One region of the Mesorhizobium sp. YL-MeA3-2017 genome, then DNA from elsewhere that is predicted to be linked to it. Evidence: predicted binding sites of a transcription regulator. Region 1 holds the regulator's gene; each other region holds the start of a gene.

Evidence for each region. The regulator PhoB, encoded in region 1, activates phosphate uptake and scavenging genes when phosphate is short. The targets are predictions, from matches to a motif close to TGTCATNNANCTGTCAT.
Region 2: a site for PhoB is predicted at 2,569-2,585, ahead of QFZ88_RS09760 (acetoacetate decarboxylase). Genes of this name have one in related genera too.
Region 3: a site for PhoB is predicted at 2,336-2,352, ahead of QFZ88_RS25445 (RNA degradosome polyphosphate kinase). Genes of this name have one in related genera too.
Region 4: a site for PhoB is predicted at 1,668-1,684, ahead of ppk2 (polyphosphate kinase 2). Genes of this name have one in related genera too.

What each region holds. Positions count from the first base shown of each region.
Region 1 covers NZ_JAUSVH010000001.1:2,288,054-2,292,570, forward strand. Annotated here, with positions in the region: gene xylF (D-xylose ABC transporter substrate-binding protein) at 1-613, opposite strand, end outside; gene QFZ88_RS10745 (ROK family protein) at 956-2,206, shown strand; gene phoB (phosphate regulon transcriptional regulator PhoB) at 2,209-2,898, opposite strand; gene phoU (phosphate signaling complex protein PhoU) at 2,917-3,624, opposite strand; gene pstB (phosphate ABC transporter ATP-binding protein PstB) at 3,663-4,487, opposite strand; gene pstA (phosphate ABC transporter permease PstA) at 4,502-4,517, opposite strand, start outside.
Region 2 covers NZ_JAUSVH010000001.1:2,091,242-2,095,758, forward strand. Annotated here, with positions in the region: gene QFZ88_RS09745 (LacI family DNA-binding transcriptional regulator) at 1-498, shown strand, start outside; gene QFZ88_RS09750 (MerR family transcriptional regulator) at 632-1,570, shown strand; gene QFZ88_RS09755 (3-hydroxybutyrate dehydrogenase) at 1,658-2,446, opposite strand; gene QFZ88_RS09760 (acetoacetate decarboxylase) at 2,649-3,398, shown strand; gene QFZ88_RS09765 (patatin-like phospholipase family protein) at 3,427-4,517, shown strand, end outside.
Region 3 covers NZ_JAUSVH010000001.1:5,366,289-5,370,805, forward strand. Annotated here, with positions in the region: gene QFZ88_RS25430 (TIGR02117 family protein) at 73-768, shown strand; gene QFZ88_RS25435 (FAD-dependent monooxygenase) at 796-2,004, opposite strand; gene QFZ88_RS25440 (zinc-finger domain-containing protein) at 2,027-2,272, opposite strand; gene QFZ88_RS25445 (RNA degradosome polyphosphate kinase) at 2,418-4,517, shown strand, end outside.
Region 4 covers NZ_JAUSVH010000001.1:704,017-708,533, forward strand. Annotated here, with positions in the region: gene QFZ88_RS03300 (alpha/beta hydrolase) at 1-693, shown strand, start outside; gene ppk2 (polyphosphate kinase 2) at 700-1,620, opposite strand; gene QFZ88_RS03310 (glycosyl transferase family 90) at 1,738-2,709, opposite strand; gene QFZ88_RS03315 (GntR family transcriptional regulator) at 2,856-3,521, opposite strand; gene QFZ88_RS03320 (multidrug efflux MFS transporter) at 3,640-4,517, shown strand, end outside.

The DNA.
Region 1 (4,517 bases):
GAAACTGCTCCATGTTCTTCTGCGCATTGGCGGGCAGCCAACCGTCCGTATAGGCTTCGCCAACGTTCTTGATCTTGCCGGCATCGATCGCAGCCTTCAGCACTTCCATCGAACCCGCGAACAGGAAGTCGGCGTTCGGGTCGGCACTGGAGCCCTTGATGAAGACGTAATGGCCTTCCGGCTTGACGGCGAACACCGCCTTGGCCTGCAAGCGCCCAACTTCCTTGTTGTCGAAGGTCAGGTAGAAGGCGTCCTTATTTTCGATCAATCGGTCGTATCCAACGACGGGAATTCCCTCGTCGACCGCCTTCTGCACCGCCGGGCCAATAGCGGATGCGTCCTGCGCCAGGATGATAAGGGCGTTGGCACCCTGGCCGATCAGGCTTTCCACGTCGGTGAGCTGCTTGCCAGGGTTCGATTGCGCATCGGCAGAGATATATTTGTCGCCGGCTGCCTCGATCGCCTTCTTCATTGCCGCTTCGTCGGTCTTCCAGCGCTCTTCCTGGAAATTGGACCAGGACACGCCGATAACCTTGCCCTTCGCCTCGGCGACGGCCGTAAGCGCGAACGTCATGGCGACACCCGCCAGAATGGCGGTTGTGAACTTTTTCATGGTTTCCTCCCTGCGCCCAATGGCGCGCTGGTATGCGTTGCCCTTGGAGAAGCTTTTTTTCGAGCTTCGAAAAAATAATTGCAGCGGCAGGCTCTTCTGTCAACCGGTTTCAACAATCCAGTTTTATTTATTTCGTGCCTCGAAATAATAGTGACGCGGGAACGGGCTTCTGCCACTATCTGTGGAGGAGGTTGGTGGCAGGACACCAAAATCGAAACGGATTTTGCATTCGCCTGCGCTGCGACCTATGGACAGAATGCACGCTTCCCGATGCCTTGCGGGACTTGTGCGCAAACAGCCTCGAATTCACGAAGGGCTGGCGGAGGAAGGAACGGCAAGGACATGACCGTCGGAATCCGGCACGATGACTTGCGCCGCAGGAACCGCGCGATGGTGATCTCCGCCGTGCGCCGCTCCAAACAGCCTTCACGCACCGAAATCACCACGATAACCGGTCTCAGCCACTCGACCATTTCCGCAATCTCTTCCGACTTGATCGCCGAGGGCGTCCTGATGGAAGGACGCAGTGAATCGACCGCCGCGAAACGTGGCCGCCCGCAGGTCGGGCTGGAACTTGCCGCGGACGCTGCGGCGGTGATCACGGTGATCCTATCGCTCAACCTCTTGACCGCGACGGTCACCGACTATGCCGGGCGCGTTTTGGCCCAGGATGCCCGCAGGCTGGACACCCTGACCCTGCCGCGGGAAGCCCTGATCGAGGAATGTGTCACGATCGTGCGGCAGCGCCTCGAAGACGAAACCACGATTGGGCGACGCGTGCTGCGTATTGCCTTCGCTGTCCAGGGCACTGCCGATTCCCATGCGCGTGCCATGCTTTGGACGCCAATAACGCCTCACGGCAATATTCCGTTCGCAGATATCCTCGAAGAGGCGTTCGGCATTCCTGTCATCGTCGAGAACGACTGCAACATGATGGCCGTTGCGTTGCGCTGGCGCGGTACCGACCGTTATCGTGACGACTTCATCGCCGTCCTGCTCTCGCACGGTATCGGCATGGGTATCGTGCTCAACGGCGAATTGTTCATCGGCACACATTCGTCCGGCGGCGAGTTCGGCCACATGATCCATCGCCCGAAAGGCGCGCTGTGCCGCTGCGGCCGGCACGGCTGCGTCGAGGCCTATGCCGGTAACTATGCGATCTGGCGAAGCGCCAATGGCATCGACGAAAACGCGGAACCGGCTGCCGACATCCCTGATAACGAGATGCAGGCGCTAGCTGATAAGGCACGCATGACAGCAGGCCCCGAACGCGACGCCTATCGATGCGCCGGTGAGGCGCTGGGCTACGGTCTGGGGTCCCTGTTTGCCGTCATCGACCCCGCCCCGGTGACGTTCGTCGGTATCGGCGCGACGGCCTTCGACCTGATCGAGCCGGCACTGCGGGAAGCGATTGCCCAGACCGCCGGCGGCCAGCATTCCGCTTCGATTTCCTTCGACACGGAGCCGAACGAGCAAATGCTGATCCGGGAAGGGTGCGCCATGCGCGCACTGACCTTCATCGACCAGGAAATCTTCGCACTGGGCGGTCCGATGGCAACCATGCCCCCGCCGCCACAAGGCGGCGAAGGCTAGGCTCAGTCCTCGCGGATAGCGTAACCGGATCCGCGGATGGTGCGGATGACATCCGGCATGCGACCGTTGTTGACCGCCTTGCGCAGCCGCCCGACATGCACATCCACCGTGCGTTCGTCGATGTAGATGGTCTCGCCCCACACATTGTCGAGCAACTGGCTGCGCGAGAAAACGCGACCGGGATGGCGCATCATGAATTCCAGCAGGCGGAATTCCGTCGGCCCGAGCCGGATTTCACTCTTCTTGCGGTAAACCCGGTGCGACTCGCGGTCGAGCACGATGTCGCCCACCTTGAGCACCGAGGATAGCACCTCAGGCTTGGCCCGGCGCAGCAACGCCTTCACCCGCGCCATGAACTCCGGCATCGAGAACGGCTTGACCAGATAATCGTCCGCTCCCGTGGAAAGCCCACGCACACGGTCGCTTTCCTCGCCTCGCGCCGTCAGCATGATGATCGGCAGACGTTCGGTTTCGGGGCGCATCCTGAGCCGACGACACAATTCGATACCGGATACGGCCGGAACCATCCAATCGAGCACCAGAAGATCTGGAACATTCTCTTGGAGCCGGATTTCCGCCTCGTCGCCTCTCGCCACCACCTCGACCTGGTAGCCCTCGGATTCCAGATTGTAGCGGAGGAGAACGCCCAACGGCTCCTCGTCCTCCACCACCATGACACGCGGCGCGATCATCTTGCCGTCGTCCTTTTGCTACGCGGCCGGGACGGCTGCGGCCGTCTCGTCGAACTTCGGCCGATTGGGCGGCAACTGCTCGCCCGTCAGCACGTAGTAGGCATTTTCGGCGATATTGGTGACGTGATCGCCGATGCGTTCCAGATTCTTGGCGCAGAACAGCAAATGCGTACACGGCGTGATGTTGCGCGGATCTTCCATCATGTAGGTCAGCAATTCGCGGAAGACGGAAGTGTATTTTACGTCGATCCGTTCATCGTCGGCCCTCAGCTGAGCAAGCCCCTGCGGATCAGCCGCCGCATATTTCTCGATCACCCCGTCGACCTGGACGAGTACGAGCTGCGCCATGGCATCGATGGAATGCGAAAATTCGCGCGGCGTCCCGCTCTGCCCGACCGCGCCAACCCGCTTGGCGATGTTCTTGGCAAGGTCGCCGATGCGTTCGAAATCGCCCGCCATGCGGATGGCGCCGATGACGGCACGAAGGTCCTGCGCCATCGGCTGCCGCTTGGCGATCAGCGTGATCGCACGGTTGTCCAGTTCGCGTTGGCGCGCATCCATGATGGCATCGTCGGACACGACGCGCTGCGCCAATCCATTGTCCGATTTCAGCAACGCCTTGGTCGAGCTCTCGACCATCGATCCCGCAAGGTCGCCCATATCGCGGACAAGCTTGCTGATCTGTCCGAGTTCCTCATCGAACGACGCGACGGTATGTTCACCCATGATCCTGTCCTCGCTTGTCGTCTGCCGCGCTCGTCGGCTCAGCCGAAACGGCCGGTGATGTAATCCTGCGTGCGCTTGTCGTCAGGGTTGGTGAACATCTTGTCGGTAGCCCCCTCCTCGACCAGATAGCCGAGATGGAACATGGCGGTGCGTTGCGACACGCGTGCCGCCTGCTGCATCGAGTGCGTAACGATGACGATCGTGTAGTTCTGCCGCAGTTCGTCGATCAATTCCTCGACCTTGGCGGTTGCGATCGGATCGAGAGCCGAGCAGGGCTCATCCATCAGAATGACTTCCGGCGACACGGCAATTGCACGCGCGATGCACAGGCGCTGCTGCTGACCGCCGGAAAGGCCCGTACCCGGTTCGTGCAGGCGGTCCTTCACCTCATTCCAGATCGCCGCCTTTTGCAGACTGGACTCAACAATCCGATCCATGTCGGCCTTGCTCTTGGCAAGCCCATGGATGCGCGGACCATAGGCGACATTCTCGTAGATCGACTTCGGGAACGGATTGGGCTTCTGGAACACCATGCCGACGCGGGCGCGAAGTTCGACTACGTCGATCTTGGGATCGTAGATGTCTTCCTGGTCCAGCGTGATCTTGCCGCCAACCTTGGCGGAATCGATCGTGTCGTTCATGCGGTTGAGGCAGCGCAGGAAGGTCGACTTGCCGCAACCGGACGGGCCGATGAGCGCCGTCACCTGGTTCTGGCGGATGTCCAGATTGACGTCGAACAGCGCTTGCTTCTCGCCATAGTGCACGGTGACCTTGTCACCACGCATCTTGATCATCTCATTGGTCTGGGCGCTCATCTGGCTGCTCACTGCCTGTTCGAGGGTCTTTTCCGTCATGATATTCATATCAGGCTCCCTTTCTACCAGCGCCGTTCG
Region 2 (4,517 bases), 200 kb from region 1:
CTGATCGGCCTCGGCCATCGCCACATCGCCTACATAGCCGGACCGGCCGACGCACCGGTTTCCAGGGCGCGCCGGGCGGGCTTCGTCGAGCATCTCGAGGCCGCCGGCATCAAGCCCGAGATCATCGAAGGCCATTTCGACTATGTCTCAGGCGAAGCGCTCGGCCGCCAGTTGCTCGACCGGGCGCCAGCGAAGCGGCCAACCGCCATCGCCACCGCCAACGACCAGCAGGCGATCGGCCTGCTGCGCGCCGCCTCCGATCTCGGCATCAAGGTGCCGGACGAGCTTTCCGTCATCGGCTTCGACGACATTCCGCTGGCCGGGCTGATCACGCCGCGCCTGACCACCATCGGTCAGCCGGTGGAGGACATCGCCAAACGCGCCGTCGCCGCGGCAATCGCCGGCAGCGGCGTTGCTGCCGGAGAAGACGAACTGCTCTCCGGCGTGCTTGTCGTGCGCAATTCCACGGCACCCGTCGGTCGGCGCGAAGCTGTATAAGCGGGTCTGGCCACCGCAGGACCGTCGCGAGCCCGACCTTCGCGGCCGGCTCGCGCACCGCGCGGAACATGGGCGAAAAAAGCCTCGCCGGCACGGTTGACCCTCCACTTGGTGGAGACGTTAGGACGGTCCCATGAGCGAGAAAATGCACACGATCGGCGAACTTTCGCGGCTGAGCGGCATCTCGGTGCGGCGCATCCGCTTCTATTCCGACAAGGGGCTGCTGCCGCCGTCCACCCGCACCGTCAGCAACTATCGCATCTACAGCGATACCGATGTCGCGCGCCTCGACCTGATCAGGGCCTTGCGGGAGGCCGGCGTCAGCCTGGCCGCCATCCGCAAGCTCCTGTCCCGGCGGCTCGAACTGAAAGATGTCCTGGCCATGCGCCTTGATGCCCTGGAAGTCGAAATCGCCTCCCGTCGCCGGGTCGCCGCCGTGTTGCGTGCCACGCTCAGGATCACGGAACCAACCGCAACCGACCTGAGGAGACTTTGGACGATGACGACCCTGTCCCAAAACCAGATGCGCACCATGATGGAGCGTTTCTACGACAAGGTGGGCACGAGCGCCGAGATGGGCGAAGGCTGGAAGCGCCAGATGATCGATGCCGCCATGCCCGAGCTGCCCGACGAGCCGACGTCCCGGCAGATCGACGCCTGGAACGAGATCAGCGCCATGATCGGCGACGAGAGCTTCGTTTCCGAGATACAGGCCGAGACGGCCGCTATGTGGAACGGTGAGTTCGACCCGGGCGCCTATGCCGAGGCTGCCAACGCCATTCTGGCCAGGGTGAAGGCCGCTATCGCCGCGGGCGTAGCCCCGATCTCGCCGGAGGGCGAAACGATCGCGCGCGAATGGCTGGACCGATCGGCGAAGGCAATGCGCAGGCAGCCGGACCGGGCCTATCTGGAATGGCATCTCGGCCAATACCGCAAGCATCATGCCCGCTCGACCCGGTATCAGGAACTGCTTGCCATATTGCGCGGTGAGGAACCCGGCCAAGGGCCCGGCAACGAGTGGCAATGGATCAACGAGGCGATGACACCGCTGCTGGCGACGGCGCAAAACTGACTTCGACGCCCCGAACAAAAACGAATGCCCGGCGCATGTCTCGCGGACGCGCCGGGCATTCCAGGGAGATATCAGGCGAAACCCGGCCTACTGCGCCGTCCAGCCGCCATCGATCGGCAGCGTCGTGCCGGTGATCTGCTTGGCCGCGTCCGAGCACAGGAACAGCGCCAGCGCCGCGATCTCGTCCACCGTCACGAACTCCTTCGTCGGCTGGGCCGCCAGCAGAACGTCGTGCTTGACCTGTTCCTCGGTCATGTTGCGGGCCTTCATCGTGTCGGGGATCTGCTTTTCGACCAGCGGCGTCCAGACATAACCGGGCGCGATCGCATTGGCCGTCACCCCGTCCTGCGCGGCCTCCAGCGCCACCGTCTTGGTCAGGCCGGCAATACCGTGCTTGGCCGAGACATAGGCCGACTTGAAGGGCGACGCTACCAGCGCATGCGCCGAAGCGGTGTTGATGATGCGCCCCCATTTGCGCGCCTTCATGCCCGGAAGCGCGGCCTTGATGGCGTAGAAGGCGGCGAGCAGGTTGATGCGGATGATCGCTTCCCACTTGTCGTCGGGAAACTCCTCGATCGGCGCGACATGCTGGATGCCGGCATTGTTGACCAGGATATCGAGGCTGCCGAATGCCTGTTCGGCCTCGTGCACCATGGCGGTCACTTCCGGGCCATTCATCATGTTGGCGTTGGAATAGCGGCACTTGACGCCGAAATCGGCTTCGATGCCGGCACGTTCCCTCTCGATCGCATCGGCATCGCCAAGTCCGTTGATGGTGACATTGGCGCCTTCGGCGGCGAAGGCCCTGGCGATGGCAAGGCCGATGCCGCTGGTCGAACCGGTAACAAGCGCGTTCTTCGAAGTCAGGGAGCCCATGATGATCTCTCGTCTGGCGTTTGCGATGGCATTCTAATTAGGTGCATTGCAGCAAGTTTCCATCACAATCATGTGTCGGTCTTCGTTTGGAACCAACAAACAGCTGAAATCGTTCATCGACCCGACACAAGACCGTCATGCTGCCATGCAACATGACAGGTGTTGTTTCCGATATGACATTCGTCAATCCTGAGGTGACAGCTTGGAAATCGCCGACGTCGTGAAGCGCGCCTATGCCATGCCGCTCACCAATCCCTCGTTCCCGCCCGGCCCCTATCGTTTCTTCGACCGCGAATATGTCATCATCACTTACCGCACCACGCGCGAGGCGCTGGAGGCGGCCGTGCCGGCGCCGCTCGAGATCGATGGCGATCCGCTGGTGAAATACGAATTCATCCGCATGCCGGACTCGACCGGCTTCGGCGACTATACCGAGAGCGGCCAGGTCATTCCGGTCCGTTTCGACGGCCAGCACGGCGTCTACGTCCATTCCATGTATCTGGACGACGATGCGCCGATCGCCGGCGGCCGCGAATTGTGGGGGTTTCCGAAGAAGCTCGCCAATCCCAAGATCGTCAATGAAGGCGAGGTCGTCGTCGGCACGCTACACTATGGCTCGGTGCTCTGCGCCACCGGCACGATGGGTTACAAGCACCGCGCCGCCGACCAGGATCAGGTGATGGCGGCGCTGACCGCGCCTAACTTTCTCGTCAAGATCATCCCGCATGTCGACGGCACGCCGCGCATCTGCGAACTGGTGCGCTACCACCTCACCGACATCACGCTGAAGGAAGCTTGGGCGGGTCCCGCCGCGCTCGACCTGCGGCCGCATGTGATGGCCGATGTCGCTCGCCTGCCGGTGCTGGAAGTGGTGTCGGCGCTGCATTTCACCGCCGATCTCACGCTCGGCCTCGGCGAGGTCGTGTACGACTATCTCGCCGGCACACGCTGACCATCCCCTTTCTTTGCCGGAGTTGACCGTGCTGGACCGTTACAGAGCCAAGGCGAACGTCGCCACCATTCAGGAAATCGCTTCGCAATACGACCGGGTTGCGCTGGTGCTGCAAGGCGGCGGCGCGCTCGGCGCCTATCAGGCCGGCGTCTATCAGGCGCTGTCGGAGGCCGGCTGCGAGCCGGCATGGCTGTCGGGCGTCTCCATCGGCGCCATCAATGCATCCATCATCGCGGGCAACGAGCCGAGCCGGCGCCTGCAGCGGCTGGAGCAGTTCTGGCAGACGATTTCCGGCCGCAAGATCTGGGCCTACACGCCGGAAGGCGACATCTATCGCGACATCCGCAACCGCACCAGTTCGTGGATGACGATGACCATGGGCCAGCCCGGCTTCTTCAAGCCACGCTTCCCCAATCCATGGCTGGAGCAGTCCGGGGCCGAAGGCGCCACCAGCTTCTACGACACGGCCGAATTGAAGGACACGCTGGAGCAGCTGATCGACTTCGACGTGCTCAACGACGGCCGCAAGCGTCTGAGCGTCGGCGCCGTCAACGTGCGCACCGGCAATTTCGTCTATTTCGACACCGACAAGGTCCGCATCGGGCCCGAACACATCATGGCTTCGGGCGCGCTTCCGCCCGCCTTCCCGGCGGTGCGCATCGAGGGCGAATATTACTGGGACGGCGGCATCGTCTCCAACACGCCGCTGCAATATCTGCTCGACCAGGAAGAAGACCGCAGCTCGCTGGTGTTTCAGGTCGACCTGTTCTCAGCGCGCGGCGCGCTGCCGCGCGGCATGGCCGACGTGTTGTCGCGCCACAAGGACATCATGTATTCCAGCCGCACGCGCCAGAACACCGACAATTTCAAACGCATCCACGATCTGAAGATGCAGCTCCTCGAAGCACTCAAACGTGTGCCGGCGGAGTCGCGCTCCGCCGACGAAGAACGGCTGATCGCCGATTATTCCGACGCCGGCGTCGTCAACATCATCCACCTCATCTACCAGCACAAGGGTTATGAGGGGCACGCCAAGGACTATGAGTTCTCAGGCACCTCGATGCGCGAGCATTGGGACATGGGCCTGGAGGACACGCAGCGCACCTTGCGCCATCAGCA
Region 3 (4,517 bases), 3.1 Mb from region 1:
GGCGGGGCCTTTTTGTTGGCCGCCGGTCGGCCGAGCCGTCATGTCGGACAGGATCATGATGAAGGTGCAACGGTGAGAACGGCTGTTCGCTGGATCGTCCGGCTTCTGGCGCTGGTTGCCGTTGCAGCCGCGCTCGGCACGCTGCTCCCGCGCCCGCTTTGGCGTACCGACGACGGCGGTGGCCAGGCGACGCGCCGCATTTATGTCCTCTCAAATCCGATCCACACCGACATCGCCATCCCGGTCGATGCCGCGCTGCTGGAGCGGTTTCGGTTCTTGTCCGGGGACGGCATTCCGATAGGCGGCGAGGGCGTCCGCTATCTGGTCTTCGGCTGGGGCGGTCGTGCCTTTTATCTGGAAACGCCAACCTGGTCGCAGCTGAAACCAGCGCCGGTCCTGAAAGCTCTGACCATGGATGCCTCGGTCATGCATGTCGACGTCGCCGGCACCATTCCCGAACCGCATCCGGCCGTCGCCGGCTACGATATCTCCGAGCCGCGTTTTTCCGCTCTGCTCGATTTCATCGAGGCGAGTTTCGCGCGCGGACAGGGTGGCCCGGTTTTCATTCCGGGTGCTGGCTATGCGGCCACGGATGGGTTTTATGAAGCCAATGGCGCCTTCAACGCGCTTGTCGGCTGCAACACCTGGACCGCCAAAGCGTTGCGCATCGCCGGTCTCAGGACCGGCTGGTGGAACCCGCTGCCATGGTCGCTTGGTCTCTCGATGCAGCTCTACAACCACGATCAGGCCCGGACAGCACGCCCATAGGGCAGTTTCCGCGTGTGGATACCTGACTTACGGCGCCTGCCAGCCATAGAGCCAGTCGAGATCGGCGGCCAGGCGCTCGCCCGAGCGCAATTTGAGCACCATATTGCGCGCCAGCGCGACCGGCCCCGCCGCGTTCCAGGCCATATGGTTGAGCGCGCCGCGCCGGGTCACCTTGGCGACGCGCGGCTTGCGCTGCAGTTCCCAGCGGGCCAGCGCCTCGCCCATCGCACCTGGCGTTTCGGCAACGCTCGCGGCCAGCGTCGCTGCGTCCTCGATCGCCATGCCGGCGCCTTGCGCGGCGAAGGGCGTCATCGCATGCGCGGCGTCGCCGATCAGCGCGATCCCGGCCGGGTCGGTCCAGGCGGCGCGCTGGTCGACCGCATGGAGCGGCCAGGCGAGCCACGGCCCGGCGGCGTCGATGAGTTGCCTCAAGCCGGGCGCCGCGCCGTTCATCGCTTTCGCCAGGATCGACGGATCGCCTCGACCCGACCAGCCTTCGGCTATCCTCTCGCCTTTGGTGAAGGCGACGAGATTGATCGCCGCACCGGCGCTGACCGGATAGGCGATCAGATGGAAATGCGGATTGAGGAAGGCGTTGACGCAGCCGTCGGTGCTGAGTGTCGCAAACAACCGGCCGGCCGCGCTCTCCACCTTCACGGTGGTGCGCCAGGCAAGCTCACCGGTGAAGCGGCTGTTGCCGGCAAGGCCGTCGCGCCGGCGCATCGCCGACCAGACGCCGTCGGCACCGACCGCGAGGTCTGCCTGCGCCGTGTCCGTTTTGCCATCGCGCTCGATCCGCGCGGTCACGCCATCATTGCCGGTCTCGACCGAGGTGATGCGCGCGCCGGTCACCAGCCGGATGCCGGCGGTAGCGCCGGCTTGGGCGACTAGCGCGTCTTGCAGGTCGGCGCGATGGGCGGTCAGGTAAGGCGCCTGCCAGCGTTGTTCGGCGGAGGAGCCAAGCGGCACGCGCGCCAGTTCCTTCAACGCGGCGGCATCCCTGAGCACCACAGCCTCTGGCCGCACCGCCGACGGCAGCAGGCGCTCGAGCACGCCGAGCCTGACCAGGATGCGGGTGGCATTGGGGGAGAGCTGGAGGCCGGCGCCGACCGCCTCGATGCGTTCGGCCTGTTCGAATATGTCGACCGCGAAACCGCGCTGCGCGAAAGCCAGAGCGGCCGTCAGCCCGGCAATGCCGCCGCCGGCGATCACGATGCGGCGGCGTGCCTCCATCATCGGGCTCGGGCTGGAAGCCGCCTCAGGCGGCGCGGTCGATATAGAGGCAGCCGGCCGGAACGGTTTCGGTTGCCTTCAGCTTGGCCGAATAGCGATAGAGCGTCGAGCAGTAGGGGCAGACCTTCTCGTCGTCGCTGCCGAGGTCGAGGAAAACGTGCGGATGGTCGAAGGGCGGGTTGGCGCCGACGCACATGAATTCCCGCACGCCGATCTCGATTGCCGCGTGCCCCGCGTCGTTCTGGAAGTGGGGGATGGAACCGCCGGCCATTTTCGTCTCCTTCAGCGCGTACGACATGCGTTTGAAGCATATCCGTGCTCTTTGCAAGTTCGATGAAATGAAACTGTCGCAAAAGGATGGCACACGCTAAATTGAGCCGGTTAAGCGGCGCGCGCCTCGGGAGAGAACAAGAGACATGAACGAACTCAAGCCGGTCCAGGCCGACTTCATCAACGTCGAGACGGTAAGCGTCGAGGGTGGCAATCCCGACCGCTTCGTCAACCGGGAGTTCTCCTGGCTGCAGTTCAACCGCCGCGTTCTGGAAGAATCGTTCAATCCGCATCACCCGCTGCTGGAGCGGGTCCGCTTCCTGTCGATCTCGGCCGCCAACCTCGACGAGTTCTTCATGGTGCGCGTCGCCGGCCTCGCCGGCCAAGTGCGCGAGGGCATCGTGCTGAAAAGCCCAGACGGACGCACGCCCGAGCAGCAGCTGGAGCAATTGCTGCGCGAAGTGGAGCGGTTGCAGGAAGACCAGCAGAAGAGCCTTTCGGCGCTGATGGAGCTGCTCAACAAGCAGGGCATCGAGACGATCGCCGGCGACGCGCTGACCAAGGACGAGCGGATCTGGCTGGAAGACCATTTCCAGGAGCAGGTGTTTCCGGTGCTGACGCCGCTGTCGATCGACCCGGCGCACCCGTTCCCGTTCATTCCCAATCTCGGCTTCTCCATCGCGCTGCAGCTCAGGCACCGCAAGAACGGCGAGGCGATGAGCGCGCTTTTGCGTCTGCCGCAGGCGCTGCGGCGTTATGTTCGCCTGCCGGACCGCAAGGGCCATGTCCGCTTCATTTCGCTGGAGCAGGTGGTCGGCCTCTATATCGGCAAGCTTTTCCCGGGCTACGAGGTCAAGGGATCGGGCACCTTCCGCATCATCCGCGATAGCGATATCGAGGTCGAGGAAGAGTCCGAGGATCTGGTGCGCCTGTTCGAGACAGCGCTGAAGCGCCGGCGCCGGGGCTCCGTCATCCGCATCGAATTCGACAATTCCATGCCCGAGGAATTGCGCGATTTCGTCGCCGGCGAACTCGGCGTCTCGTCCGGCCGCATCAGCGTGCTGACCGGCCCGCTGGCGCTCAGCCAGATTTCAGAAATCGTCTCTGTGGCGCGCGACGATCTGAAATTCGTGCCCTACAATCCGCGTTTTCCCGAGCGCATTCGCGAGCATGGCGGCGATTGCTTCGCGGCGATCCGCGAGAAGGACATCGTCGTCCATCACCCTTACGAATCCTTCGACGTGGTCGTGCAGTTCCTGCGCCAGGCGACGGCCGACCCGGAAGTGGTGGCGATCAAGCAGACGCTTTACCGCACCTCCAACGACAGCCCGATCGTGCGAGCCCTGGTCGATGCCGCCGAGGCCGGCAAGTCTGTCACCGCGCTGGTCGAATTGAAGGCGCGTTTCGACGAGGAGGCCAACATCCGCTGGGCGCGCGACCTTGAGCGCGCCGGCGTGCAGGTGGTGTTCGGCTTCCTGGAACTGAAGACACACGCCAAGATGTCGCTGGTGGTGCGGCGCGAGGACGGGCGGTTGCGCAACTATGTGCATCTCGGCACCGGCAACTATCACCCGATCACCGCGCGCATCTATACGGACCTGTCCTTCTTCACCACCGATCCAGGCATCGCGCGCGACGTGGCGCAGATCTTCAATTTCATCACCGGTTATGCCGAGCCGACTGGCGAAATGCGCCTTGCCTTGTCGCCCTACACGCTGCGCAGCCGCATCCTCGGCCATATCGGCGAGGAGATCGAACATGCCCGCAACGGCCACCCGGCGCGCATCTGGATGAAGATGAACGCATTGGTCGATCCGACCATCATCGACGCGCTCTACGATGCCAGCCGTGCTGGCGTCGAGATCGACCTGGTCGTGCGCGGCATCTGCTGCCTGCGGCCACAGGTGCCGGGGCTTTCGGAGAACATCCGTGTCAAATCGATCATCGGCCGCTTCCTCGAACACAGCCGCATCTACTGCTTCGGCAACGGCCACGGGCTACCGTCCGACGACGCCATCGTCTACATTTCCTCCGCTGACCTGATGCCGCGCAATCTCGACCGGCGCGTCGAATGCATGGTGCCGATCACCAATCCAACTGTGCATGAACAGATCCTCGGCCAGATCATGCTGGGCAACATCATGGACAACCAGCAAAGTTTCGAAGTATTGGCCGATGGTACCTCGCGGCGCGTCGTGCCCGACGAGGGCGAGGAACCGTTCAACGCGCAGGAATATTTCATGACG
Region 4 (4,517 bases), 1.6 Mb from region 1:
TACCTGCCGAGCTGGCTGTCGCTGCTGGTCGAGCCCGGTTACGGTTCCGAGGCCTCGCGCGCGCTGTTCGCGCAGATCTACGGCTACTGGAAACAACTGCCGAAGGACAAGCGCCCGAAACTCTATCTCTATGGCCTCAGCCTCGGCGCGATGAATTCGGACCTGTCGAGCGATCTCTATGACGTCGTCGGCGATCCCTATCAGGGCGCGCTCTGGGCGGGACCGCCCTTCCCGAGCCGCACCTGGAACACCGCCACCGCCAGCCGCGTCGCCGGTTCGCCAGCCTGGCTGCCGCGCTTCCGCGACGGCTCGATCATCCGTTTCACCAACCAGCACAACGCCCTTGGCCTCGACGGCGCGCCGTGGGGGCCGATCCGGATCGTCTATCTGCAATATGCCAGCGATCCGATCGTCTTCTTCGACCCCTACTCGGCATTCCGCCAGCCCGCCTGGATGAAGGGCGAGCGCGGCCCCGACGTCTCGCCGCGTTTCCGCTGGTTCCCGATCGTGACGCTGCTGCAGCTGACCGTGGACATCGGGCTCGGCACCACCGCGCCGATGGGGCATGGCCACGTCTATGCCCCGGAACACTATATCGATGCCTGGGTGGCGGTTTCCCAGCCGCCCGGCTGGACGGCTGAGAAGATCGACGCGCTGAAGGCCTATTTCGTCTCCCAGCGCCCGGCCGGCTGATCCCGATCAGTATTTCTGCGGCACGTGCAGTTCCGGCGGCAGCACCGCGCGCTCATATTGCGGGTTGAAGACGCGCTCCGGCAGCGTGATGTCGTCGTGTGGCACGGCCTCGTAGGGCACCTGCTGCAGAAGATGGTCGATGCAGTTGAGGCGTGCCCGCTTCTTGTCGTTGCCTTCGACGATGAACCACGGCGCTTCCTTGATGTTGGTGCGCAGCAGCATCTCTTCCTTGGCCTTGGTGTACTGCTCCCAGCGCACGCGCGACTGCAGGTCCATCGGCGACAGCTTCCACTGCTTCATCGGATCGTGGATGCGCATGAGGAAGCGCATCTGCTGCTCCTCGTCGGTGATCGAGAACCAGTATTTGATCAGCGTGATGCCGGAACGCACCAGCATGCGCTCGAACTCCGGCACATCGTGGAAGAATTCCTCGACCTGCCCGGGCGTGGCGAAACCCATCACCCGCTCGACGCCGGAGCGGTTGTACCAGGAGCGGTCGAACAGCACGATCTCGCCACCGGCCGGCAGATGCGGCACGTAGCGCTGGAAATACCATTGCGAGCGCTCGCGCTCGGTCGGCGCCGGCAGCGCCACCACGCGGCAGATGCGCGGGTTGAGACGCTGGGTGATGCGCTTGATGACGCCGCCCTTGCCGGCGGAATCGCGCCCCTCGAACAACACCACCACCTTCGCCTTGGTGTGGGCGACCCAGGATTGCAGCTTGATCAGTTCCGACTGCAGCCTGAGCAGTTCGCGGAAATAGGTCATGCGGTCGACGGATGGCGGGTGCGACCGCTTGTAGATCTTGGCGATTTCCTCCGAAAGCGCCGGTTCCGACAGCTCCAGCTCATAGTCTTCGTCGAGCGTGTCGGCGAGTTCCGCCTCAAGCCAGTCTGTTGCGGGAGAATTGCGTTCCAGTTCGGTCATCATGTCGCTCCGCGTTGGCGCCGTGAGCCGACCAATATCCGCCCGCAATGACGGTTTTATTTCAGGGTATTCGGAGCAACGAAGTCGTTCTGAGGAAGAAGCCCCGTATTCACCGCCTCAAGCGGATATGAAGCGCCAGATCTTGTCGTCGGGCTCGATCTGGCCGCTCAGCACGAAATATTTGTAGAGCACGAGGAAGGACAGCGCCGTCTCGGTCGGTCCGTTCTGGAACTGGCGGCAATAGGCCTGGGCATTGCCAATGATGCGTTCGGCCTGTTCGGGATGACGCTCGAAGAAAGCGATCTTGTCGGAAAGGTCCGAAAAATCCGGCGCGAGCTCGACATAATGGACGTCGGGCTTCAGATGCCCCTCGCAGAACCAGATCTCGTTCGTCGGCTTCAGCATCAGGCACAGCGAATTCGAACTCATAATCCATTTCAGGTTCGTCGCCACGTCATAGCCTTCGAGCGAGACGATGTAGCGGTAGCGCTTCTGCTCCTCGACGCTCATGAACGGCCTGCGGTGGCGCTCCGGCGCGTGGGTGGCCGGCGAGCCTACATCGCAGAAGGGCAGCCCCTGGGCGGCGTCCAGGAAGGTCAGGCGGATCGGGTTGTTGAGATCGCCCCGCCACACGATCCGGGGCTGCTTGTCCGCGAACCGCAGCGGGTCCGCCGGCATCTGGAAATGGCGGAGCTTGTCCAGCTTGAACAGGACGGCATTGGCGTTGTCGGCGCCGACCGGCCGGTTCTTGACGATGGTAGGCACCGGCGGCAGGCCACGCACGTCGCCATATTCGACATCCAGCCGCAGCGCGCCATCGAAGTAACGCGCGAATTCCTTGAGGTCGTAATAGTACATCGTCGGGCGGAACGGCAACGTTGCCACCGATACCGCAGCCGCGCTCGGTGTGAAACGGTCTTGCAGCTTGTTGTAGTAGTTCAGCCGCTCGACGATCGAAGGTCCGGAGCGAACCGCTCGCGCCAGCCACTTGTCGAGCCGGCGGCGAAACAGCGCTGGCGGCGCACTGTCGCGAACAATATTACGAGCATAGTAGAAGACTTTCCCTGCCCGACGACGAAGATTACCCATCGATATTCCAATGCAAGCGGCCGCACCGGTTTTTATCGCCGGGACCACCGTTGCACCAGATAATCTCGGCGAAAAACAATCAAAGAATGTGACGAAACATTATTAAGAAACAACGCCAGTCAGCCAGCCCGGATGCGGGTTCTGTTCTAGGCCGCGACGACGGCGAAGCCCATGGCGCGCAAGCCCCGGCGCTCGGTCTGCAGGGAGCCGACCAGCCTGTCGCGGCTGCCGCCGATGTGAAGAACGAGGAGGCGCGCCGCCTCGTCGGCCTCACCTGCCCGGATCGCCGACAGAATGGCGCGGTGCTCGGCCCAGGCGCGGGCTGACGCCGCCTCGTCGCGAATTTCCAGCCAGCGCGCCCGCGACAGCCTTGTCATGGCATCGCGGACGCCGCGAAACAGGAACTCGTTGCCGGACATGCGCGCCAGTTCGACATGGAAATCAGTTCCGACCCGGTGCCACTCCTCCCTTGGCGTATCGTCGCCACAGGAATCCAGCATCGCCTCGATGGCGTCGAGGCCGCTCTTGTCCTCGAGCTTCGCCACCAGCCGCGCAGCCGCCACTTCGACGGCCTGCCGGTAGACCGCGATCTGCTCGATCTCGGCCAGATTGATCGGCGACACCGTCCAGCCGCGTCCGTCCCGCTGGACCAGCCCTTCCGTTTCCAGCCGGAGCAGCGCGGCCCGTACCGGCGTGCGCGAAGCGCCGAAACGGCTTTCGATCCAGCGTTCGGTGAGTTTTTCGCCCGGACCGATGTCGAGGCCGAGGATCATTTCGCGAAGCTGCCGCTCCACCTGCTGCATTTGCGACATCGCCGAACCGCTCTCTTCAATCCTGGCCCATTGACAGGACGCAAGGCGCGTCCGATACGGATACCAATTTGGTATCCCAAAGCGGCATACGAAACAAGCCGCAGTGAAGAGCGCCGACATGCCGAATGAAAACGCCGCGTCCGCCGATGCAGGCTACAATGTCCATTGGCGCCGCAATCTGGTCGTCTGCCTGATCGGCTCCTTCACCACGCTGGTGGCGATGACGCTGCTGTTGCCTTTCCTGCCGCTCTATGTCGAGGAACTGGGCGTCAGCGACCGCGCCGCCATCGTGCAATGGTCCGGCATTGCTTATGGCGCCACCTTTCTGGCCGCGGCGCTGGTCGCGCCGCTGTGGGGGCGACTGGGCGACCGCTACGGCCGCAAGGTGATGCTGGTGCGGGCAAGCTTCGGCATGGCCGTGTGCATGTCGCTGATGGGCATGGTGCAGGATGTCTGGCAACTGGTGGCATTGCGCCTGCTGATCGGCCTGGCTGGCGGTTATTCGTCCGGCTCGACCATTCTGGTCGCCATGCAGACGCCGAAGGATCGTTCCGGCTGGGCCCTGGGCATGCTTTCAGCCGGCATCATGGCCGGCAATCTGGTCGGCCCGCTGATCGGCGGCGGCCTGCCGCCCCGCATCGGCATTCGCGCCACCTTCCTGATTGCTGGCGGCGTCATCTTCCTGGCGTTTCTGGCCACGACCTTGCTGATCAAGGAAGAGCGGCGCCCGGCGACGACAGGCGCGCGGAAGCAGACGCAAGGCGGCTGGTCGCAGCTTCCCGACAAGCGGCCGATTGTGGCGATGCTGGCGACCGGCATGCTGTTGATGTTCGCCACCATGTCGATCGAGCCGATCATCACCGTCTATGTCGCCGAACTGGTTCCCGATCCGGCAAGGGTGACGCTGGTCGCCGGCTTCGTCATGTCGGCGGCCGCACTTGGCGCGATCCTGTCGGCGCCAAGGCTCGGCAGACTGGCCGACCGCGTCGGCCACTG